2 regions of the Rhodococcus artemisiae genome follow, and region 2 is predicted to be linked to the other one. Evidence: riboswitches for the same ligand, from Rfam matches in the RefSeq annotation. Region 2 holds a riboswitch; the other holds the start of a gene.
The links. A riboswitch is a leader RNA that binds a small molecule or an ion and turns the genes downstream of it on or off. The one in region 2 is predicted to bind cobalamin.
Positions count from the first base shown of each region.

Region 1 (5,972 bases), on a different contig from region 2:
AGGGGACTCGACGATCCCTGACACCGTGCGCACCCGCTCGCTCAGCGAGGAGACCGCACGTGTGTTCCGTGCGCGCGTCGTCAACCCGCGCTGGATATCTGCGATGCGCCGACACGGCTACAAGGGCGCGTTCGAACTCGCCGCGACCGTCGACTATCTGTTCGGGTACGACGCCACCGCCGGTGTTGTCGAGGACTGGATGTACGAGTCGCTTGCGCAGAACTACGCACTCGACTCCGAGAACCAGGAGTTCCTGCGCGAGGCCAACCCGTGGGCGCTGCGTGGCATCGTCGAACGTCTCACCGAAGCAGCCGATCGTGGATTGTGGGCGGATCCCGATCCGGAGACCCTGAAGGCGCTGCAACAGGCCTACCTCGACGTCGAAGGTGACCTCGAGGATCGCGGATGAGGTTGCGGCTGATCGGGATCGGGCCGGGTGGTCCGGACGACCTCACAGTCGCGGCGGTCAAGGCGCTCGAGAGCGTCGACGTGTTCCTCGTCGCCGACAAGCAGCGCGGTGTGGACGATCTCGTGTCGGTGCGCGAACAGATTCTCGGTCGCCACACCACCGGACGGTATCGCACCATCGTGGTGCCCGACCCGCCGCGCGACCGCGCACCCGAGCAGTACGGGACGGAGGTGCGCGACTGGCACGCGGCCCGGGCGCACGCGTACGAGGCGGTGCTGCACGCAGAGGTCCGCGACGACGAGACGGTCGGATTCCTCGTGTGGGGCGATCCGAGCCTGTACGACAGCACCATCCGAGTCGTCGAACGCATCCGCGATCGTGGTGTGCTCGACATCGACTACGACGTCGTTCCCGGCGTGAGCAGCATCCAACTTCTGGCCGCGCGACATCGGCTGGTGTTCAACAGGATCGGCGGACCGATCACGATCACCACCGGTCGGCGCCTCGGCACGGAAGTCGCGTCGGGCGCCGACAATATCGTCGTCATGCTGGACGGGCAGCTCGCCTGCCGCGACCTCGACGGCGACTGGGACATCTGGTGGGGAGCGAATCTGGGGACGAGCGACGAGGAGGCCGTCGCGGGACGCTTGAGTGAGGTGCTCGACGCCATCGACTCTGCGCGGGCTCGGGCCAAGGCCGCACGCGGCTGGGTGATGGACACCTATCTGCTGCGCCGGGCAGAATGAGCTGCGCAGCAGCCGGGCAGAATCAGTCGCGCACAATGATCGGGGTCAGTGAGACCGGATCAGCGTGGGTCGCGGCCGTGTGTCGGTGGGGGACCTGCTGAGTACGATCGGTAGCCACTGCGAGGTCATCGCGATCATGACGAGCCAGTTCAGGATCATGCCGATGCCCGGTGCATGTGGTCCGTCGGCGATCATCCCCGCCTGCGACCAGTAGCCCAACAGCCCGAACAACGACGCGAGCCCGGAGCCGAGCATCGCCGCCGACGCGAGCCGCCAGCGGCGCAGGCACAGCGCGGCAGAAGAGACCAGCACACCGAACACCACGGTCAACGTCATGAAGACCCGCATCAGCATCGAGACCGCGGCACTGTCGCCGTACCAGCCCGCGAGAACTGTCCACGACCAGGCCGACGACGTCTGCGGAAGAACAAGCCCGACGATCAGCAGCGCGATGCACCCGGCGAGCACCCAGCGCCGTCGCCCTGGGTCGAACTCCCCGGCGATCCTCTTCTCGATCCGCGCGAAGTCTCTCCGATACGCCGACAGGTTCTCACTCACGTGCATGCCTCCTCGTTCGACCACACGAGAAGCCATTATGGCCGCCCACACCCGAGTCGGTAGAAGGTGTCGGTTACCAGGGTAAACCCCGGGTGGGTAGAGGCGTCAGTCCTTGTCCGTATCGGTTGCAGGTCCTGATGGTGTCGCGCCGCCCTCATCCGTCCAGTCGGAGGAGCCGTCCTCCGTCGACTGCGCGGGGTCGGATACCACGTCGGGCGCTGTACCGTCCTTGTCGCGCGCGGTGCCGGCCGTTTCCGGATCCTTGTGTGCGCTCACGCCGGTGTCCTTCCGTCGAGGTGTGCCTGCCTCGCATACCCCGAAGCTGCCGTCTCCAACCGTGTGTGCCGCCGCGGTCGACCGGGTACGGAGAAGGCACACGCGATGTCCGGGAGGATCCGATGTCAGATCAGTACCGCATGCAGCACCCCGGGAAGCAGTACCGGACGCCACCGCTCGCCGAACAGGAAGAGATCCCGTATCCGGGGCGCACCTCCGAGATGGTGTCGGAGCCGGACCACGGAGAGCGAACGTATAAGGGCGGCGACCGCCTCGACGGCAGACGCGCCCTCGTCACCGGCGCGGATTCGGGCATCGGCCGTGCCGTCGCCGTGGCGTTTGCACGCGAAGGCGCCGACGTCGTCGTGAGTTTTCTCGACGAGGATGATGATGCGCGCCGCACGACGGAGTTGGTCGAGGAAGCGGGGAGCAGAGCAGTGACGGCACCGGGGGACATCCGGTCCGAGGAGTTCTGCCGCGAACTGGTCGGCACCACCGTGTCCGAACTGGGTGGGATCGACATCCTCGTCAACAACGCCGCCTACCAGCACATGGAACCTGGCGGTATCGCAGACATGACCACCGGCCAGTTCGATCGCGTGATGAAGACCAACCTGTATGCGCTGTTCTGGCTCTGCAAGTACGCGGTGGCGGAGATGCGTCCGGGTTCGGCGATCGTGAACACCACGTCGATCCAGGCCACCACACCGTCACCCGGACTGCTCGACTACGCGACCAGTAAGGCCGGGATCGTGAACTTCACCAAGGGCCTGGCCGCGGATGTCGCACCCAGGGGGATTCGCGTCAATGCGGTTGCACCGGGACCGATCTGGACGCCGCTGATCCCGGCGACGATGACCCGCGGCGCCTACGAGCAGTTCGGCGCCGATGTTCCGCTCGGTCGTCCGGGACAACCTGCCGAGCTTGCTCCCGCGTACGTCTTCCTCGCGTCGCAGGAGGCGAGCTACATCACCGGTGCTGTCGTCGCGGTGACCGGTGGCGTGCCGTTCACCTGACTGCGCCTCGCGGTGCGCATGCTCGGGTCTTGTACTGTTCGACGCGACGTAGGGAACGCCGGTGCGAATCCGGGGCTGTCCCCGCAACTGTCACCGAGGAGCGATCTCCCACATCGTGGTCACGGCCCGCACGGGTTGGAAGGCCGGGAGAAAGCGTCGATCCGGGAGCCAGGACACCTGCGCCGACCGAGGCAGTACCACGAGGATGGATATGAACAATTCGATTTTCGCCGCCCGTAAAGGGCGGCGCACAATGCTGTGCACCGGTATTGCTCTGGTGGCAGCGGTCGTGACCGTAGCCGGCTGCTCGTCGAGCGCCACAGACCCGGACGCCACCGATCACCAGGACACGAGCGCCGCGTCGGGGTCGACGAACTACCCGCTGAGCATCCAGAATTGTGGCCGCGAGGTCACCGTCGACGCGCCACCGCAGCGGGCCGTGTCGCTCAACCAGGGGTCGACGGAAATCCTGCTGTCGCTCGGCCTGGCCGACCGCATGGTCGGCACCGCGACCTGGACCGACCCGGTGCGCGAGAACCTCGGCGCCGAGAACGAGAAGGTGCCGCGCCTCGCCGACAACAATCCTTCCTTCGAAGTCGTGCTCGACACCGAACCCGACTTCGTGTCGGCTTCCTTCGGGGGCACCCTCGGCGAGGGCGGCGTCGCGACATCGGAGCAGTTCGAGCAGCTCGGAGTCCCGTCGTACCTGTCGCCCACCGATTGCGACGGTAAGGACGACAACAGCGTCAACTCCGACGGCAACCGGACCGAGCCGCTGACGATGGATGCGGTGTACAAGGAGATCCGCGAACTAGCAGCGATCTTCGATGTCACCGAGCGCGGTGACGAGTTCGTCGCCGAGCTTCGGCAGCGGTACGAGACCGCCGCGGGTGATGTCGACGGCGCCGGGGTGTCTCTTGCATACTGGTTCGCCGACACCGCCACCCCGTATGTCGCGGGGTGCTGCGGTTCGTCGGGCATCATCACCAACTCCGTCGGCGCGAAGAACGTCTTCGACGACACCACGAACGAGTGGCCGCAGGTGAGCTGGGAGTCGATCCTCGATCGTGATCCCACGGCACTCGTACTCGGCGACCTGAGTCGGCGCAGCATCGCGGGCGACGCACTGGACAGCAAGATCGAATTTCTCGAATCGAATCCGGTCACCCGGCGTCTGACGGCTGTGCAGAACAAACGGTACATCGTCGTCAATGGTGCCGACATGAACCCGTCGATCCGCACGGTCGACGGAATCGAGAAGGTGGCCGGCGCTCTGCGCGAGTGGAATCTCGCGGGCTGATGGTGTCGGCGACGAAGTACCGGTCGCCTGCCGAAGGTGCCCCTGTCGCAGCGGTCGTCGTCGTGGTCGGGCTGGTGGTACTGGCGTTCTCGATCGCAGTGACCGTCACGATCGGCCCGGCCGAACTCTCGGTGCCGGACGTCTACGCTGTCATCTTCGACCGGTTGGGGTTGGCAGACAGTTCGGTCAGCGCGATCCGTGAGGGGATCGTCTGGGAGCTGAGGCTGCCACGGACCCTGCTGGCCGCGGTGTGCGGCGCGGGTCTCGCGGTGTGCGGTGTGATCATGCAGTCGCTGCTGCGTAATCCGCTGGCGGATCCGTTCGTGCTGGGGATCTCGTCGGGTGCGTCGACCGGTGCCGTGATGATCGCGGTGCTGGGCATCGGTGGTGGCGCCGTGTCGTTGTCGGGCGGTGCCTTCCTGGGCGCACTCGTGTCGTTCGCGCTGGTCCTGTTGCTCGCCACCGGCGCGGGCGGAGGTACTTCGCGCGTGGTGCTCGCGGGTGTGGCGGGGACTCAGCTGTTCTCGGCGTTGACGTCGTTCATCGTCATCTCGTCTGCCGATGCGGAGCGGACCCGCGGGGTGCTGTTCTGGTTGCTGGGGTCGCTGTCCGGGGCCACCTGGAGTGATGTGGCGCTCTGCGGCGCGGTGTGTGCGCTGGGCATCGTCGTGTGTCTGGTCAAGGCGTCCTCTCTGGACGCATTCACGTTCGGTTCGTCGACCGCGGCGACACTCGGCATCTCGGTGGCACGTACCCGGCTGATGTTTCTGTTGGTGACCGCTCTTATCACCGCCGTGCTGGTGAGTGCCGCGGGCGCGATCGGATTCGTGGGTCTCGTCCTGCCGCACGCGGCACGATTCCTGGTGGGCCCCCGGCACAGTCATCTCGTGCCCGTCACCGCTGTGGTGGGTGCAGTCTTCATGGTGTGGGTGGATGCGGTGGCCCGCACCGTGTTCGCACCGCAGGAGGTGCCGGTGGGTGTGGTGACCGCTCTGATCGGCGTGCCCGCCTTCGCGCTGATCCTGTTCCGTACGAGGAGTACGCCGTGACATTCCGTACGAGGAGTACGCCGTGACACTGTCCGCAAAGTCGCTGCGGTGGAGCCGCGGTGGGAATCTTGTCGTCGACGACGTGACGATCGAACCCGTGCAGGGGGAGACGATCGGGCTGTTGGGGCCGAACGGGTCGGGTAAATCATCCCTGCTGCGCGTGCTCGCCGGCATCGATCACCCCGATGGTGGGACGGTGGCTCTCGATGGAAGGGACATCGGGAGTCTCGGGCGCCGCGCTCTGGCACGCCGGGTCGCGATGGTCGGGCAGCACGCGCACACCGAGGTCGACATCCGTGTGCGGGATGTGGTGCGACTCGGCAGGATTCCGCACGCCGATGTGTTCGGGCGCGACGACGGCGGCGCGGACGCCATCGACCGTGCCCTTGCCGTGACGGGGATGGCCGAGTTCGCCGACCGGTTGTGGCGTTCGATGTCGGGTGGTGAACGTCAGCGTGCGCAGATCGCCCGGGCCCTAGCTCAGGAACCGGAAGAACTGCTGCTGGACGAGCCGACGAACCACCTCGACATCCAGCACCAGCTCGACATTCTCGAACGAATTGTGTCACTTCCTGTCACGAGTTACGTGGCGTTGCACGACCTCAATCTTGCGGCGAT
Region 1 covers NZ_JAUTXY010000015.1:148,510-154,481, reverse strand. The annotation lists gene cobN (cobaltochelatase subunit CobN) at 1-409, shown strand, start outside; gene cobF (precorrin-6A synthase (deacetylating)) at 406-1,155, shown strand; gene Q7514_RS26090 (Rv2732c family membrane protein) at 1,201-1,719, opposite strand; gene Q7514_RS26085 (hypothetical protein) at 1,819-1,989, opposite strand; gene Q7514_RS26080 (SDR family oxidoreductase) at 2,112-3,005, shown strand; cobalamin riboswitch at 3,030-3,204, shown strand; gene Q7514_RS26075 (ABC transporter substrate-binding protein) at 3,259-4,305, shown strand; gene Q7514_RS26070 (FecCD family ABC transporter permease) at 4,305-5,354, shown strand; gene Q7514_RS26065 (ABC transporter ATP-binding protein) at 5,377-5,972, shown strand, end outside.
Region 1: another riboswitch for cobalamin. It lies ahead of Q7514_RS26075 (ABC transporter substrate-binding protein); the one in region 2 lies ahead of Q7514_RS00675 (ABC transporter substrate-binding protein).

Region 2 (5,972 bases):
CTGATCACCATGTGCTTGATCCATACGCTCCCGGTATCGGCTCCCACCACCGACTCCGGTTACCGGGCGCTGCTGGCCTCGGTGGTACGACTGGTGACCACCGAACCGGTACTGCGACAGCGAATCGCCTACGGCGCACTGACATATGCGTCCTTCGGGGTATTCTGGACCACCGTCGGATTCCTACTCGCCGGCCCGAATTACGAATGGTCCCAGGCACAAATCGGAGTATTCACCCTCTTCGGTGTCGCCGGCGCACTGGCTGCCCGTGTGGCGGGATCTCTGGCTGACCGCGGATACTCCCGCCAACAAACCGGAGTGTTCGTCGCCGTCACTGCTACGAGTTTCTTCCTGCTCGGCGTCGGAGAACACCATGTCATCGCACTGGCCGTCGGTGTCGCCCTGCTCGATCTCGGGATCCAGGGAACCCACATCAGTAACCAGAGCTTGATCTACCCGTTGCGCCCGGACGCACGAAGCCGCCTGAACACCGCGTACATGACCTGTTACTTTCTTGCCGGGTCACTCGGGAGCGTGTTGTCCACCGTCGCCTACTTCACCGGCGGGTGGCGGGCGGTGTGCGTACTCGGTGGATTCTTTCCCGCATGTGGTGTCCTACTGTGGATCCGGGAAATGTGCGGAAGCGCGGGCTCACCGCGGGAAGTCGGCGTGGAACAACAAGCCAACGGGACCTGATTCAACCGGGAGCACGGAAGCCCCTGGCGACAATGGGCTCAGCGTACGAAAAAGTCCGACTGGTCGATGCGACGAAGAACCCAACCCAGTTCAAGGACGATGACGAGGTCGCTCCAACGCGGACGGAGCATGAGAACGGAAACGCACTCCGCAGCAGCGCAATGGAATCCGGTTGTGTTCCGTGTCCCGGCAGGCAACCCTTGATGAGCCGTTTCCGATGGCAGGATCTGCAGCGGCTTACACCGCCGACGAAGCGTGGGGGCCTTTCTGCTTGCCGCCGGGCAGGCTCACCGGACCGATGCATGGCGGGTTTGTGGGCGTACTTACCTGCATTCGACTGTGCCCGCTATCCCTGCCGCGCCTTGAAGCGCGGGTTCTGCTTGTTGATCACGTAGACCCGCCCGCGGCGGCGGACAACCTGCGATCCCGGCTGGTTCTTCAACGACTTCAGCGACGAACGGACCTTCATACACCCTCCTAATGACAACGGTTATCGTTATACTAACGCATCTCACACGTGCACAGCACAGGACGGAAACCATGAACACCACCGAACCCGTGAAGGTCCACCTGTTCTTCACCCAGCACGCCGCCACCGACGCATTCCAGCGAGCCCTCGGTACAGCCACGAACCGAATGATCGACTGCAGCGCACTCCTGTCCGCGGGCCCGGCGCTGCCGAACTCCGCCACGCCCGACCTCCTCGTCCGGTGCAGCCCCGACACCGACGCGCAGCGCATCGTCTCCGAATTCGAGTCCGCGCGACGCCACTCGGAAATGCGAGCCGATCTGGCATCTGTCATCACCACCCTCGACGCCGACAGCACCGCCCGAACCCTGCTCGGACGGCCACATCTCGGCGCACCCGAGTCACCCGTGACGCTGGCGGCACACATCGAACACGCGTCGACGCTCGTGCTGACCGGATGGGGCTCGATGGAGCCCACCGACCTGCATCCACTCGTGGCTCTGCTCGGACACCTCAATCCCACAGCCACACTTGTCCTTCTCGGTCCGCAAGCGCCACTCGGCCCACTTGGCCACCCCACCGATATCGCAGCGGTGACGTTGAACCGGCCCGGCTGGATCCACCTGCTGGGCGACGCATTTTCCCCGCGGGTCGCGCACGACCGCGTGCAGGCGTTCCGGTATCAGAACTTCCGGCCATTCCACCCCGACCGACTCGCCGCGATTCTCGGTGGCGGGTTCGACTGCGATTCCGGCGGCCGGGTGATCCGCTCGGCCGGTTTCTGCCGGCTGGCATCCCGGCCACACACGACGATCCTGTGGGACCACTGTGGAACAGAGATCGGACTCGGCCGGCTCCGCACCGAAGACCACTCCCCCGAACCGCTGACGTTCGGTCAGGACATCGCGTTCTTCGGCATCGATCTCGACATCCCCCGCACGATCACGATGTTGGACGAGTGCACACTCGACGACGACGAATTCCTCCTCGGGCCCGACAACTGGACCCAGATCCCCGACCCCCTGCCCAGATGGTGAACACTCGTACCGGGCGACATGCGGCGTCGGAAGCCCGTGGAGCCGCCGTCGGAGAATTCGCTGTCGGTGAACGAATCGGACCGGCAGACGGGTCCAATTGGGATGTATGGCCTTCTTTGCTAGATTCGTCACGCCAGGTAGCCCCGACAATGGGGTCAGGTGGAATCCGGTGGGAATCCGGAGCTGACGCGCAACGGTGAGGGGCGAACAACCCCGAGCCCGATACCCTGCTGGACCGGTGGCGGCTCGCCGTGCCCGGTAATGACGTGTGGTCCGCTCGCGTGCAGTGGCTACGGGAAGCTCGATGGGTAATGCACCGAAGAATTCGGAAGTCTGTGGTCGCCGCGGCGACCGTGATGGTGTTGGGCGCGGCCGGGTGTGGCACTTCTACCGATAGCGACGACCCGGACGATACCGTAGACGCTCGCGGTGTGATCAACTGCGGGATCACGGTTTCACCCAGCGGTCCCATCGAGCGGGCAGTGGCCGTCAACCAGCCCGCCGTCGAGTTGCTGCTCAGTCTCGGGCTGGCAGATCGGCTATCCGGGGTCGCACTCGGTGACGACCGGCTTCTGCCGGAGCTCGAACCTGCGGCCTCCGAGGTGTACGCGTTCGACACGGAATTCCCCTCGTTCGAATCGGTGCTGGATCGTGAGCCGGATTTCGTCTACACCACTTTCGACTACACATTCACCGATGAGGGAATCGCGGATCGCGACCGGTTCACTGAAATGGGAATCTCGACGTATCAGTCTCCGAGCGAATGCACCGGGCAGGACGCCGTGCAGGATTCCGAGCTCACTCTCGACGATCTGTACTCCGAGATCGTGGACGTATCCACGCTGTTCGATGTCCGCGAACGCGGCGATGACCTGGTCGGCGATCTGCGTGGCCGGGCAACGACGGCTGCTGGAAGTATCGACGCCTCCGAGGTGACACTCGCATGGTGGTATGCGGGAACTGCCAGTCCGTACATTGCCGGCTGCTGCGGTGCTCCGGGAATCATGACGCGCGAGGTCGGGGCGCAGAACGCGTTCGGCGACAGTCGACAATTGTGGCCCGAGGTGGGATGGGAGAGCATCCTGGATCGTGACCCCACCGTCCTCGTCTTGGCCGACCTCACCCGTGGCAGTGACGGCGACAGCGCCGAGGAGAAGATCAGGTTCCTCGAAGCGGATCCGGTGGCCAGTCGTCTGACCGCGGTGCAGAACAAGCGCTACATCATCCTCGAAGGCACCACCATGGACCCGTCGATCCGCAACATCGGAGGAATCGAGCAGCTCGCCACAGACCTTCGCGAACTGGGTGTGGCGCAATGACACCCGATGAATTGGTCGAGCGCTGGGACAGCCAGCAGGCCGCCTATATCGCCGACCGGGAGGGGCGGTTCACGGCGATTCTCGACACGCTCGAGCTCGCGACAGGAGGCGAGTTCACCGCAGTCGACCTCGCCTGTGGTCCGGGCTCGTTGACCGCGCGGATCTTGGACCGGTTCCCACAATCGCGTGTCGTCGCGGTCGACTACGATCCGATGCTGCTCGAACTCGCCCGCGAGTACCTCGACGACTACGGACATCGCGTGCGTTACGTCGACGCCGACCTCACCGATCCACAGTGGTCGAATCGGGTGGCCGAACAGCTCGATACCTCACCTCGGGCGTTTGTCTCGACCACCGCGTTGCACTGGCTGCAGCCCGAGCAGGTGGTGAGCCTGTACGCCCAGATCAAATCGATGCTCGGACCGGGTGGCCTGTTTCTCAACGGTGACCACTTCCGCTTCGACGGCATCGATCAGCACATCACGGAGTGGTCGGCACAGCACGATCGGTCGACCCAGCGCCTCGGTTTCGCTGCGGGCGCGGACGAGTGGGATCAATGGTGGGACCTGCTGCGGTCACACCCCCGCATCGGGTACCTGCATGACGAACGAACGCGCCGATTCGCAAATCGGGACGGCACTCCCCCGACCACGGTGCAATTCCAGCTTGCCGCGTTGAGACAGGCCGGGTTCGCCGAGTCGGGGACCGTCTGGCAACTGTTCGACGATTACGTCGTCTACGGAGTCGTCCGACCACACCGATGACGTGACGCGCTCGGACTGCTCGGCCGGGGCGACGACGGCGGCGGTACCATCACGACTCGTGCATACTCTCGCGATTCCCTCCCCGGAGGAGATGCGTCCTCGCTGGGCTTCTTACGCAGCCGTATCGGCCGCTCGAGGAAGCCGATGGGCCGAAGGATGCTATGCGCGTGGAGCGACTTGGCATTTCGACGACGGTGGCGGGAACTGGGCAGATCTACGTTGGCACAGCAGGTCGGAAGCTGTCTTGATCGGTTACGACCACGAATACTCCGAAGCCTACTTCGATGCCGCGGCCGACTATTTCGACCGCAGCGAAACAGATCTGTTCGCTGGTGTTCCGCCGTGGTGGAGACATGCTGCGGCCCGCTACATCGAACGCCAGCGTCGAACCGGTGAGTGGATCGGCTTCGTCTACGGCTTCGACGGTTCCCGGTGGAGTCGAGCCGACTACACCGAACCCGACGGGTTCGACGCACTCGGCCTCCCCTTTTCGAGTGACGCCACCTGCAGCCGGCACATCGTCGACCTGCTGAATTCTTGGAATCCCCACGACCGCGCTACCTCTCACACCGTCGCCTCCCTGCTCTCCCGAGGTCACACCCTCGATCGCAGCACAGCCGACTCGGTGCTCGGGGCCAGAAATCTCGACGTTGACGCCGCCGTAGCCGCCGCCAACGCGTTCACACCGCTTCCCAGGGGCGACAACTGAGGTTGGCCGGTGTCGCGCATCGAATGCGCCGCCGATCTACTGGTATCAGCGTCCTTCATCCGAATGATGTTCTGGCACAGCAGTTACCCCCGGCCTGGGGCCGCGTCGACGAGCGTTCGGCGTCACCCCGAACAACTCGAGGACCGCTCGTTCGTCGTCGGCGAGCGTACCGGTGCGCCAGCGTTTGATCTGCCGATACAGCCACTCTCCGAGTCGCTCACCGTCATCGGTGGTGTAGTGGACAGGCACCTCTGCGGTGCCATGCACTTCACGGTACGCGGCAAGTTCGGTGAGCATGCGGAGCCGCTTGGCATCGACTCGAGGAATCGGCTCGACCCGCCAGTCGAAGCCGACCGCATCGAGCTCTCGTTCACGCTGAGAAGGTAGCGTTCGGGTCGCGCGCGCAATCCGTTGCCGCTCCACCCAACGTCCGAGTCGAAATCCGTCTGCGGTCACGAGATCACCGGTTACCGAAACGCGTTGAGCATGCGCGGCGTACCTCCGGACGGCCGGGGACAACGCTCGAGGCTCTTGGGACGGAGGGGTTCTGTGGGCGACGGTGGATGCTCGCATAGACCCAGTATGAACCGTCGACGGCCAGGAGAACCATCGAACGTGAACGCCGCGCGTCGTGAAGCGGGCATAGGTTGGTGAACACGGGCCCCGAATTCAGAATGCCGAGAGCCCCGCAACAGCAAAGTTGAGGAAGGCCTCGAACGTCTTCTCCGGATCCGCGGCTCCACCTTGCTCGTTCAACGCTCCGGTCGTCTCGCCGAGAATGAACCCGGACAGGAGTGCGAACAGAGTCTTGCGGGCGTAGACGAATTCGGCCTCGTCGACGCCGGCACGGGAAAGGATCCGGTCGAGCGCTCGCCAGAGAAGATGGTCGCCTCCGGAAACTTCCGGGTGCGACAGCGCGTAGAGCCACAGTGAAGGGTGCCGGCGGGCGCTGGCGCGGCATGCGTAGCCGAGTGCACG
Region 2 covers NZ_JAUTXY010000001.1:130,161-136,132, forward strand. The annotation lists gene Q7514_RS00660 (MFS transporter) at 1-696, shown strand, start outside; gene ykgO (type B 50S ribosomal protein L36) at 1,043-1,165, opposite strand; gene Q7514_RS00670 (GTP-binding protein) at 1,237-2,202, shown strand; cobalamin riboswitch at 2,321-2,450, shown strand; gene Q7514_RS00675 (ABC transporter substrate-binding protein) at 2,685-3,521, shown strand; gene Q7514_RS00680 (class I SAM-dependent methyltransferase) at 3,518-4,285, shown strand; gene Q7514_RS00685 (hypothetical protein) at 4,530-4,994, shown strand; gene Q7514_RS00690 (helicase associated domain-containing protein) at 5,040-5,567, opposite strand; gene Q7514_RS00695 (TetR/AcrR family transcriptional regulator) at 5,664-5,972, opposite strand, start outside.